DNA from 2 places in the Pseudomonas fungipugnans genome. Region 2 is predicted to be linked to the other one. Evidence: riboswitches for the same ligand, from Rfam matches in the RefSeq annotation. Region 2 holds a riboswitch; the other holds the start of a gene.
The links. A riboswitch is a leader RNA that binds a small molecule or an ion and turns the genes downstream of it on or off. The one in region 2 is predicted to bind cobalamin.

Region 1 (4,409 bases), on a different contig from region 2:
ACCGTTCGGGCTCAGGCCGCGAGCAATCGGCTCAAGTTCGGTGCTGGTCAGGGAGTGATGATAGGTGTGCCCGCGCAGCAGGCCTTCCGGCAACTCAACCGCCTGCAACGCCAAGGCAGCGAGGCGCTTTTGCATCACCGCATCGCCGCTCAGCAGTCCCACCAGTTCAGCACGCGTGCCCTCGACATCGGTCAACGAATCGAGCAGATACAGCATGCCGCCGCATTCGGCCAGCAACGGCTTGCCAGCCGCGTGGTGCTGACGAATCGCTTGCAGCATCGCGCTGTTCTGCGACAACGCGACATGGTGCAATTCCGGATAGCCGCCCGGCAGATAGAGGCTGTCAACTTCCGGCAACTGCGTATCGCGGATCGGCGAGAAAAACAGCAGTTCGGCGCCCATGGCACGCAGCAGGTCCAGACTCGCACCGTAGGTGAACGCGAACGCTTCGTCGCGGGCCACGGCGATGCGAACGCCAGCCAGCAACGGCTCGGCCTCGATCACATCCGGTGCGGCGAACTCCACCGCCGGGGGCAGCGCTACCTCGCAACTGCTGGCCAGCGCATTGGCCGCCGCATCAAGACGCACGTCGAGATCGTTCAGCTCGCTGGCTTGAACCAACCCCAGATGACGGCTCGGCAACTCGATTCCGGTTTCCCGGGACAAGGCGCCGTACCAGCGCAAGCCCTCGGTCAGGCTGCCTTCCAGCAACTGGGCGTGGCGCAAGGTGCCGACGCGGTTGGCCAGCACGCCGGCAAACGGCAGGTCCGGCTGATAACGCGCCAGGCCCAAGGCCAGTGCACCAAAGGTCTGGGCCATCGCGGTGCCGTCGATCACGCCGAGCACCGGGACGCCAAAGTGTCGCGCCAGGTCGGCGCTGGACGGCGTGCCGTCGAACAGGCCCATGACGCCTTCGATCAGAATCAGGTCCGCATCAAGGGCGGCTTCCCACAACAGTCGACGACTTTCCTGCTCGCCGACCATCCACATGTCCAGTTGATACACCGGCGCGCCGCTGGCGCGCTCGAGAATCATCGGGTCAAGAAAGTCCGGGCCGCATTTGAACACGCGCACCTTGCGCCCCTGATTGCGATGCAACCGGGCCAGTGCGGCGGTGACGGTGGTCTTGCCCTGACCGGAGGCCGGCGCGGCAATCAGTACCGCCGGGCAATGACGTGGTTGATTCACAGTTCGACGCCTTTCTGCGCCTTGATCCCGGCCTGGAACGCGTGCTTGATCATGCCCATCTCGGTGACGGTGTCGGCCAACTCGATCATTTCCGGCTTGGCGCCGCGACCGGTCACCACCACGTGCTGCATGGGCGGACGGGCCTGCAAGTCGCTGAGCACCTGATCCAGATCGAGATAGCCGTGCTTAAGGGCGATGTTCAGCTCATCCAGCACCACCAGGCCAATAGAAGGATCGCGCAGCAATTCGCGGGACACGACCCACGCGGCCTCGGCGGCGGCGATGTCGCGCTGGCGGTCCTGGGTTTCCCAAGTGAAGCCCTCGCCCATCACGTGAAAGCGCACCTGCTCGGGGAAGCGGCGAAAGAATAATTCTTCGCCGGTGCTGTTGCGGCCCTTGATGAACTGCACCACACCGCACTGCATGCCGTGGCCCATGGAACGGGCGAGCATGCCGAACGCCGAGCTGCTTTTGCCTTTGCCGTTGCCGGTCAGCACCAGCAGCAGGCCGCATTCGTTCGGCGAGTTGGCGATACGTTCGTCGATCACGGCTTTTTTGCGCAACATGCGCGCCAGATGGCGTTCGTCACGTTCGGGGGTATCGGTCATGGGGGAGCTCTCCGTTGAGGCTGGATAACGGCGGGCAGGCACAGGAATAGACGGCAAAAAGCCTGGCATCGCCCACCGTGATGCCGCTGGATGGATCAGGCCGGTCTCCGGACTCATGAGCGGCAGGTTCTGCCGGACTGCGCGCCTTCCCATGTCGAGGTTCGACACAGTGGCTCAAGACGCAGTTTTCGCTCATTTACCGTTGCGGGGGCAGCGTCGGGATCGTGCAGGCTCTTCGCGGGAAAAGCTCACTCACCGACTTCCCTGTTTCACTCTGTCGACCACAGTCACAGAGCACCTGAAACAAGCCGCGAAGGTTAGAGGGTTGGCGCTGGAGCGTCAATTAAAGCCGGGTAAAGCCGGGACACCGCCCGGCGAAAAACTGCCGTCGATCAATTTACCGGCGCCATTCTTGTGCCACACTCTTCACAGTGATATCAAATAGCCACAATCTGAGACCACAATAACAAGGGTGAGTAACATGCAAGGCATGATCATCAGCAACCCGAAGCTGGAATTCCTGCGCCCATTGCTGGAACGCTGGTTCGACTGTATCGACCGCTACAACGCCGTCCGGGGCGATCACGACACGCCCTACTGGAACGACGAAAAAGCCAACCTCGGGCTGCTCTCCGCCGCGGCCTGGATGGCGCAGATGGTCACGCTGCAACAGACGCCGACCCGCAAGCAGCACGAAGACGGCGAGCGCAATGCACGCGCCGACCTGTTGATTGCCAGCAGCGAAGAACGCGCATGGCTGCAAACCACCCAGCGCTGGCCACGGGTCAACAGCCTAAACCTGAGCCAGCCGTTGCAGGACATCACCAGCGACGCGAAACGCATCAGCTATGCCAGCGACCTGAAGCTCGGCTGCCTGTTCGTCGCCCCGCACAAGGCCCAGCACAGCGCCTCCCCGGAAGAACTGCAAGACATGGTCGACGACCTGCAACAAGAGCACTGCTGCGCCGTGGCCTGGTATTTCCCTTATGCCTACCGCAAGTTGCGCAACGAAGCCGGCAACTATCATCCGGGCATCGCCGTGCTGTTCAAGGAAGCCCGGGGCTGACGGGTTGAACCATCGATCGTCTACGCTTCTCTATGAATAGGACCACTGCATTCATAGGGAAGAAGATCAGTATGCTCAAGCCTCAGTTCATTTTCGTCATCGCTCTCGCCGGAGGGCTCGCCGCCTGTGGCGAATCCTCCAGCTTGCAAGTCTCCGACGGCACCGGGCCGTCACCCAAACTGCCCGAGCCGAACAAGACCCTGATCCCGACAGTGAACATCGCCCCGGCCATTGGCTGGCCTGTCGGCAGCAAACCGGTGGCGGCGAACGGTACTCAGGTGGTTGCGTTTGCCGAAGGCCTGGATCACCCGCGCTGGCTGTACGTGCTGCCTAACGGTGACGTGCTGGTGGCTGAAACCAACGCCCCGCCCAAGCCGGACGACAGCAGCGGCATTCGTGGCTGGGTGATGAAAAAAGTCATGGGCAAGGCTGGCGCCGGCGTTCCGAGCGCAAACCGCATTACCCTGCTGCGGGACAAGGACCACGACGGCGTAGCAGAAACCCGCACAGTGTTTCTGGAAAACCTCAACTCACCGTTCGGCATGACCCTGGTCGGCAACGACCTGTATGTCGCTGACACTGATCGTTTGCTGCGTTTTCACTACGAAACCGGCGATACGACGATCAAGTCACAACCAATCAAGGTCACCGACCTGCCTGGCGGCACGATCAATCACCACTGGACCAAGAACGTCATCGCCAGCAAGGACGGGAGCAAGCTGTACGTCACGGTCGGCTCCAACAGCAACGTTGGCGAAAACGGTCTGGACAAAGAAGAAGGCCGTGCGGCGATCTGGGAAGTGGACCGCGCCACCGGCAACCACCGGATCTTCGCTTCAGGGCTGCGCAATCCCAACGGCATGGGCTGGGAGCCGACCAGCGGTGCGCTGTGGACCTCGGTCAACGAGCGCGACGAGATTGGCAGCGACCTGGTGCCGGACTACATCACTTCGGTCAAGGACGGTGCTTTCTACGGCTGGCCGTTCAGCTACTACGGCCACCACGTCGATGTGCGCGTGAGCCCGCAAGACCCGGCCATGGTCGACAAGGCTATCGCTCCGGATTACGCGGTCGGCCCGCATACGGCGTCCATCGGCTTCAGCTTCGCCGAGGGCAGCAAACTGCCGGCACCCTTCACCGATGGGGCAATCGTCAGCCAGCACGGCTCGTGGAACCGCAAACCGCACAGTGGTTACAAGGTGATTTTTGTGCCATTTACGGCGGGCAAACCGAATGGGCAACCGGTTGATCTGCTCACGGGCTTTCTCGACAAGGATGAAAACGCCATGGGCCGGCCGGTGGGTGTAGTGGTCGACCAGCAGGGTGGCGTGCTGGTAGCGGATGACGTGGGGAACAAGATTTGGCGGATTTCGGCGGCTAAATAAACACCGTCCAACCAACGCATGACCAATGTGGGAGCGACGCACCGTCGCTCCCACATTTGATTTGAGGTGTGGCTAGGGGTTATGCGCCAGATGCTCTGGCTGCAACACGCGCTTGGCGCTCAGATAGGCTTTCTGCCAATACGCCTTGGACAGGCTGTCCAG
Region 2 (4,409 bases):
CCTTGCTCGAACGCATTCCCGAGCTCAAGGGCGTTCGCGACGTGACCGACCACACGCAGAAAGAAAACGCCTACTACTAAGGTGTTCGCTGCGGACATAAAAAAAAACGGCGCCCCGTGAGCGCCGTTTTTTTATGGGTGAACAGTTACCTGTGGCGAGGGGGCTTGCCCCCGTTGGGCTGCGAAGCGGCCCCGGCATTTTTTCAGGTATACCTTACATGCAGGTTTTGCGACGGCTTCGCCGCCGGACGGGGGCGAGCCCCTCGCCACAGGGGGTGGTTGGCTCAAGGTCTGTAAAGATGTGCATGCCCCGCGCGGTAAAGCGACGACTCACTGAAGTGATCGCTGCCCAGCACCCTGCCCACCAGAATCAATGCCGTGCGCCGAAACCCCTTGGCCTCCACCTTCTCGGCAATGTCCTCAAGCGTCCCCACCACCCAATCCTGATCCGGCCAGGTCGCCCGGTGAATCACCGCGATCGGGCAGTCCGCGCCGTAGTGCGGCAGCAGTTCCACCAGGATCTTTTGCAGATGATTGACCCCCAGATGAATCGCCATGGTCGCACCGTGTTGCGCCAGGCTGGCCAGCTCCTCGCCGGCCGGCATTGCCGTCTTGTCGGCGTAACGGGTCAGGATCACGCTTTGTGAAATGTCCGGCAGCGTCAGTTCAGCCCCCAGCAACGCCGCGCAGGCTGCCGTGGCGGTAACGCCGGGGATGATTTCAAAGGCAATCCCCAGCTCGCGCAAATAACGAATCTGCTCACCAATCGCGCCATACAGGCTCGGATCGCCGGAATGCACGCGGGCCACGTCCTGGCCTTGGGCATCGGCGTTCTTGATCAATTCGATGATCTGTTCCAGGTGCAGCTCGGCGCTGTTGACCACCTGTTCGGCGCTATGTCCGTCCAGTACGGCAGCCGGCACCAGCGAGCCGGCATAGATGATCACTGGGCAGCTGCGAATGAGCCGCTGGCCTTTGACGGTGATCAGTTCCGGGTCGCCGGGGCCGGCGCCAATGAAGTAGACGGTCATCGTCAGTTCCTGAAAAAAGAGCTGTGAAAAAAGGGCAGGGCAAGGCTTCAGATGAAGATTGCTCATGATCGAAGCGGGGATTATCGGGGATTTTACGCGGCGCCGGCCAATGCGAGGGTGGCCTGAGCGTATTTTTGCCGTGAAATCAGCAACTTTGCCGGCGCCTGAGCCAGTTGTTCAGCCAGGGCCAGGGCGGCACTTTCGGCGACGCCGTAGCAGCCGGTGCGTTCGAAGGCGATTTGCGAGCGGTGACTGAGCTGTGGCTGATAGCCGGCCAGTTGTTCGCTGCTGAAATACATCAACGGCAGTGCCAACTGGGCGGCCAGTTCAACGAGGCCCGGTTCGTCGCGTTTCAGGTCGATGCTGGCCAGTGCCTTGATCGCCCGCAACTCGATTTGATGAGCCTGTAACGCCTGATCCAGCAGCGCCCGTAGCGTACTGACCGGGCAGCCGCGTTGGCAACCCAGGCCGACCACCAATGTCGGCGCGGCGCTGGTATCGGTCATGCGTGGTATTGACCTTCGCTTTTGCGGCGGAACAACCAGGCGCTGATCAGGCCCAGGGCCAGCCAGAACGCGACGTTGGTCAACTGCGAAGCAATTTTGAACTGGGCTTGCAGGGCTTCAGGCGCCAGCATCGAATGAACGTCCGGTTGCGGTGCGCCAATCACATGCGGCACGGCGAGAATTGCCACACCGAGGATTTTCATCAGCCAGTGGCGGCTGAACACGATCAGCGCGATGCCGACAGCCGTGGAAGCGGCGGTGCCGATCCACCAGATTTGCCGTTGCGTCAGATCGGCAGCAGCGGTGCCCGGCAGTTCAGGCGGCAGGCCGAGGGTCGGTGCCAGCACAAACGTCGCATAACCGGCCAGGCCCCAGAGCAGGCCTTGCGAGGTTTTGGTCGGTGCGCGCAGGGTGTAGAGGCCCGCGAGCATCAGCGCGAAACCGACTGCAACCACCAGGTTGCCGCCGGTGGTGGACAGCACGCGCTGCCAGCCATTTTCCGGCTCCCAGGCTTGCGCATCGTGGCTGTGGGCGGCCATGGCGCCGTCGGCGTGTTCATGGACGACAGCGGCGGCGGGTTCGGATTTTTCGAACGTCTCGGCCTGCAGAATCAACGGGGCGACCCAGAAACTTTGCAGCAGGGTCAGCAGCAGGGCGGCCAGCAGCCCGGTGAAACCTGCGGTTTGAGCAATACGCTTGATCATGTCGGCAGCTCTCAATGGCACGGGAACGCGGAGCTGTGACGGGTGTCGTGAGCGGCGTTGTGCACCGCGTCGATGTGCGAGAAACCGGCGAAATACACCAGGCACGCGCCCAGGATCGACGCGCCGATAGCGGCAGTCAGGCGCTGGCTCAAGGTCGTGGTGGTGCTGGCGGTGCTGTGGTTGGTGCTGCTGATGATCGACATGGCGCTTCCCTCTGGTCTGTCAGCGGGTGAACAGGGCGCATGAAAACCCCGCGCGCAGGCACGCAGAGCTTAAACAGCGCCCGCCCACCGCGGGTTTGTTCTCTAGGTGTTGCGGGCCGGTCTCCGGGCTCACGAGGGGCAGCGGTCTTCACCGTCACCTGCAACGCATCACCTTCCCATGCTGTGTGGCACAGTGGATCTGACGCGTCCTCGTTTACCGTTGCGGGGGCAGCACCGGACTGACATGGCTTTAGAGTAAAGCACATGATTCACCGGTTTCCCGTTTCACCCTGTGAAGGGCACCCGTAACAAGACGCGCAGCAGAGCATAGGCGGGGCAGGGGAGTCAATTGGCAAGGGTTCTCAATACTGTGGCGAGGGGGCTTGCCCCCGTTGGGCTGCGAAGCGGCCCCCGACATACCTGCCGACATACCTTGCACAAGATTCTAGCGACGGCTTCGCCGCCGAACGGGGGCAAGCCCCCTCGCCACAGGAGCGCAATCAGCTTGCGGACATTGACCCGCCCCCACACGATGCGTAGCCTTGCGCTTTCGAGGTTCTTCGGCGGTTGCCGAAGCTAAGAAGGGAACGCGGTCAATGCCGCGGCTGCCCCCGCAACTGTGAACGGTGATGTTCGCTGCCACGCCACTGCAAGCCCTGTCTGTCGGGCGAACGGGAAGGCGCAGCCAACGCCAGTCAACTGACTGGCACACCCTCAGCCAGGAGACCTGCCTCGACACAGATTCTCACTACAACCGGGCGGGGTGATCCGGTGGCGAACTCTTCCCGCGCGCTCAGCGTTGCCGGTTGTCGTCCCGTATGCCCGCCACCTTGCCAAAGGGCATCCGATGAAAACACTGGCCAAACTCCCCGTCACCATCGTCACCGGCTTCCTCGGCTCGGGCAAAACCACCTTGCTGCGGCACATGCTCGACAACGCCCAGGGTCGCCGCATCGCGGTGATCGTCAACGAGTTCGGCGAGCTGGGCATTGACGGCGAAATCCTCAAGCAGTGCTCCATCGGCTGCACCGAAGAAGAAGCCAACGGCCGCGTCTACGAACTGGCCAATGGCTGCCTGTGCTGCACCGTTCAGGAAGAATTCTTCCCGGTGATGCGTGAACTGGTGGCCCGTCGTGGCGACCTCGACCACATCCTCATCGAAACCTCGGGCCTGGCCCTGCCAAAACCGCTGGTGCAAGCCTTCCAGTGGCCGGAAATCCGCAGCGCCTGCACCGTTGACGCGGTGATCACCGTGGTCGACAGCCCGGCCGTGGCCGCCGGCACCTTCGCCGCGTTCCCGGATCAGGTCGATGCCCAGCGCAAACTCGATCCGAACCTGGATCACGAATCGCCCCTGCACGAACTGTTCGCCGACCAATTGGCCAGCGCCGACCTGGTGATCCTCAACAAGGCCGACCTGATCAGCCCGGAAGACCTGGCCCGCGTGCGCCTGGAAGTTGCCGAAGAACTGCCGCCAGCAGTCAAGATCATCGAAGCCAGCAGCGGTCGCCTGCCGCTGGACGTGCTGATCGGCCTCGGTGCCGGTTCCGAAGAACACATCGACAGCCGCCACAGCCATCACGACCATCACCACGGTGAAGGCGATGACGACCACGACGATCACGATCACGACGCCTTCGATTCGATCTCCATCGAACTGCCACAAGCCGACGAAAGCCTGTTGCTCGACGCCCTGACACAACTGGTGGTCAAGCACGGCATCCTGCGGGTCAAGGGTTTTGCCGCGATCCCGAACAAGCCGATGCGCTTGCTGATCCAGGGCGTGGGCACCCGTTTCGACAAACACTTCGACCGTCAGTGGGGCGCCGATGAAGCGCGTACCACGCGTCTGGTGTTGATCGGTCAGGAACTGGACGCCGCCCTGCTCGAAGCGCAATTGCGCGCCGCGATCAGCGTTTAACCCATGCACCTGCTCAGGACCCAGCCCGGCGGTTTCGTGTCGGAT

Region 1: another riboswitch for cobalamin. It lies ahead of cobO (cob(I)yrinic acid a,c-diamide adenosyltransferase); the one in region 2 lies ahead of POF45_RS03620 (CbtB domain-containing protein).

What each region holds. Positions count from the first base shown of each region.
Region 1 covers NZ_JARBWL010000002.1:2,147,642-2,152,050, reverse strand. Annotated here, with positions in the region: gene POF45_RS24945 (cobyrinic acid a,c-diamide synthase CobB) at 1-1,188, opposite strand, end outside; gene cobO (cob(I)yrinic acid a,c-diamide adenosyltransferase) at 1,185-1,796, opposite strand; cobalamin riboswitch at 1,878-2,113, opposite strand; gene POF45_RS24935 (hypothetical protein) at 2,278-2,862, shown strand; gene POF45_RS24930 (PQQ-dependent sugar dehydrogenase) at 2,934-4,247, shown strand; gene POF45_RS24925 (C40 family peptidase) at 4,320-4,409, opposite strand, start outside.
Region 2 covers NZ_JARBWL010000001.1:883,864-888,272, reverse strand. Annotated here, with positions in the region: gene nfuA (Fe-S biogenesis protein NfuA) at 1-80, shown strand, start outside; gene cobM (precorrin-4 C(11)-methyltransferase) at 284-1,030, opposite strand; gene POF45_RS03630 (cobalamin biosynthesis protein) at 1,123-1,536, opposite strand; gene POF45_RS03625 (CbtA family protein) at 1,533-2,240, opposite strand; gene POF45_RS03620 (CbtB domain-containing protein) at 2,252-2,443, opposite strand; cobalamin riboswitch at 2,541-2,765, opposite strand; cobalamin riboswitch at 2,980-3,192, shown strand; gene cobW (cobalamin biosynthesis protein CobW) at 3,291-4,364, shown strand; gene cobN (cobaltochelatase subunit CobN) at 4,368-4,409, shown strand, end outside.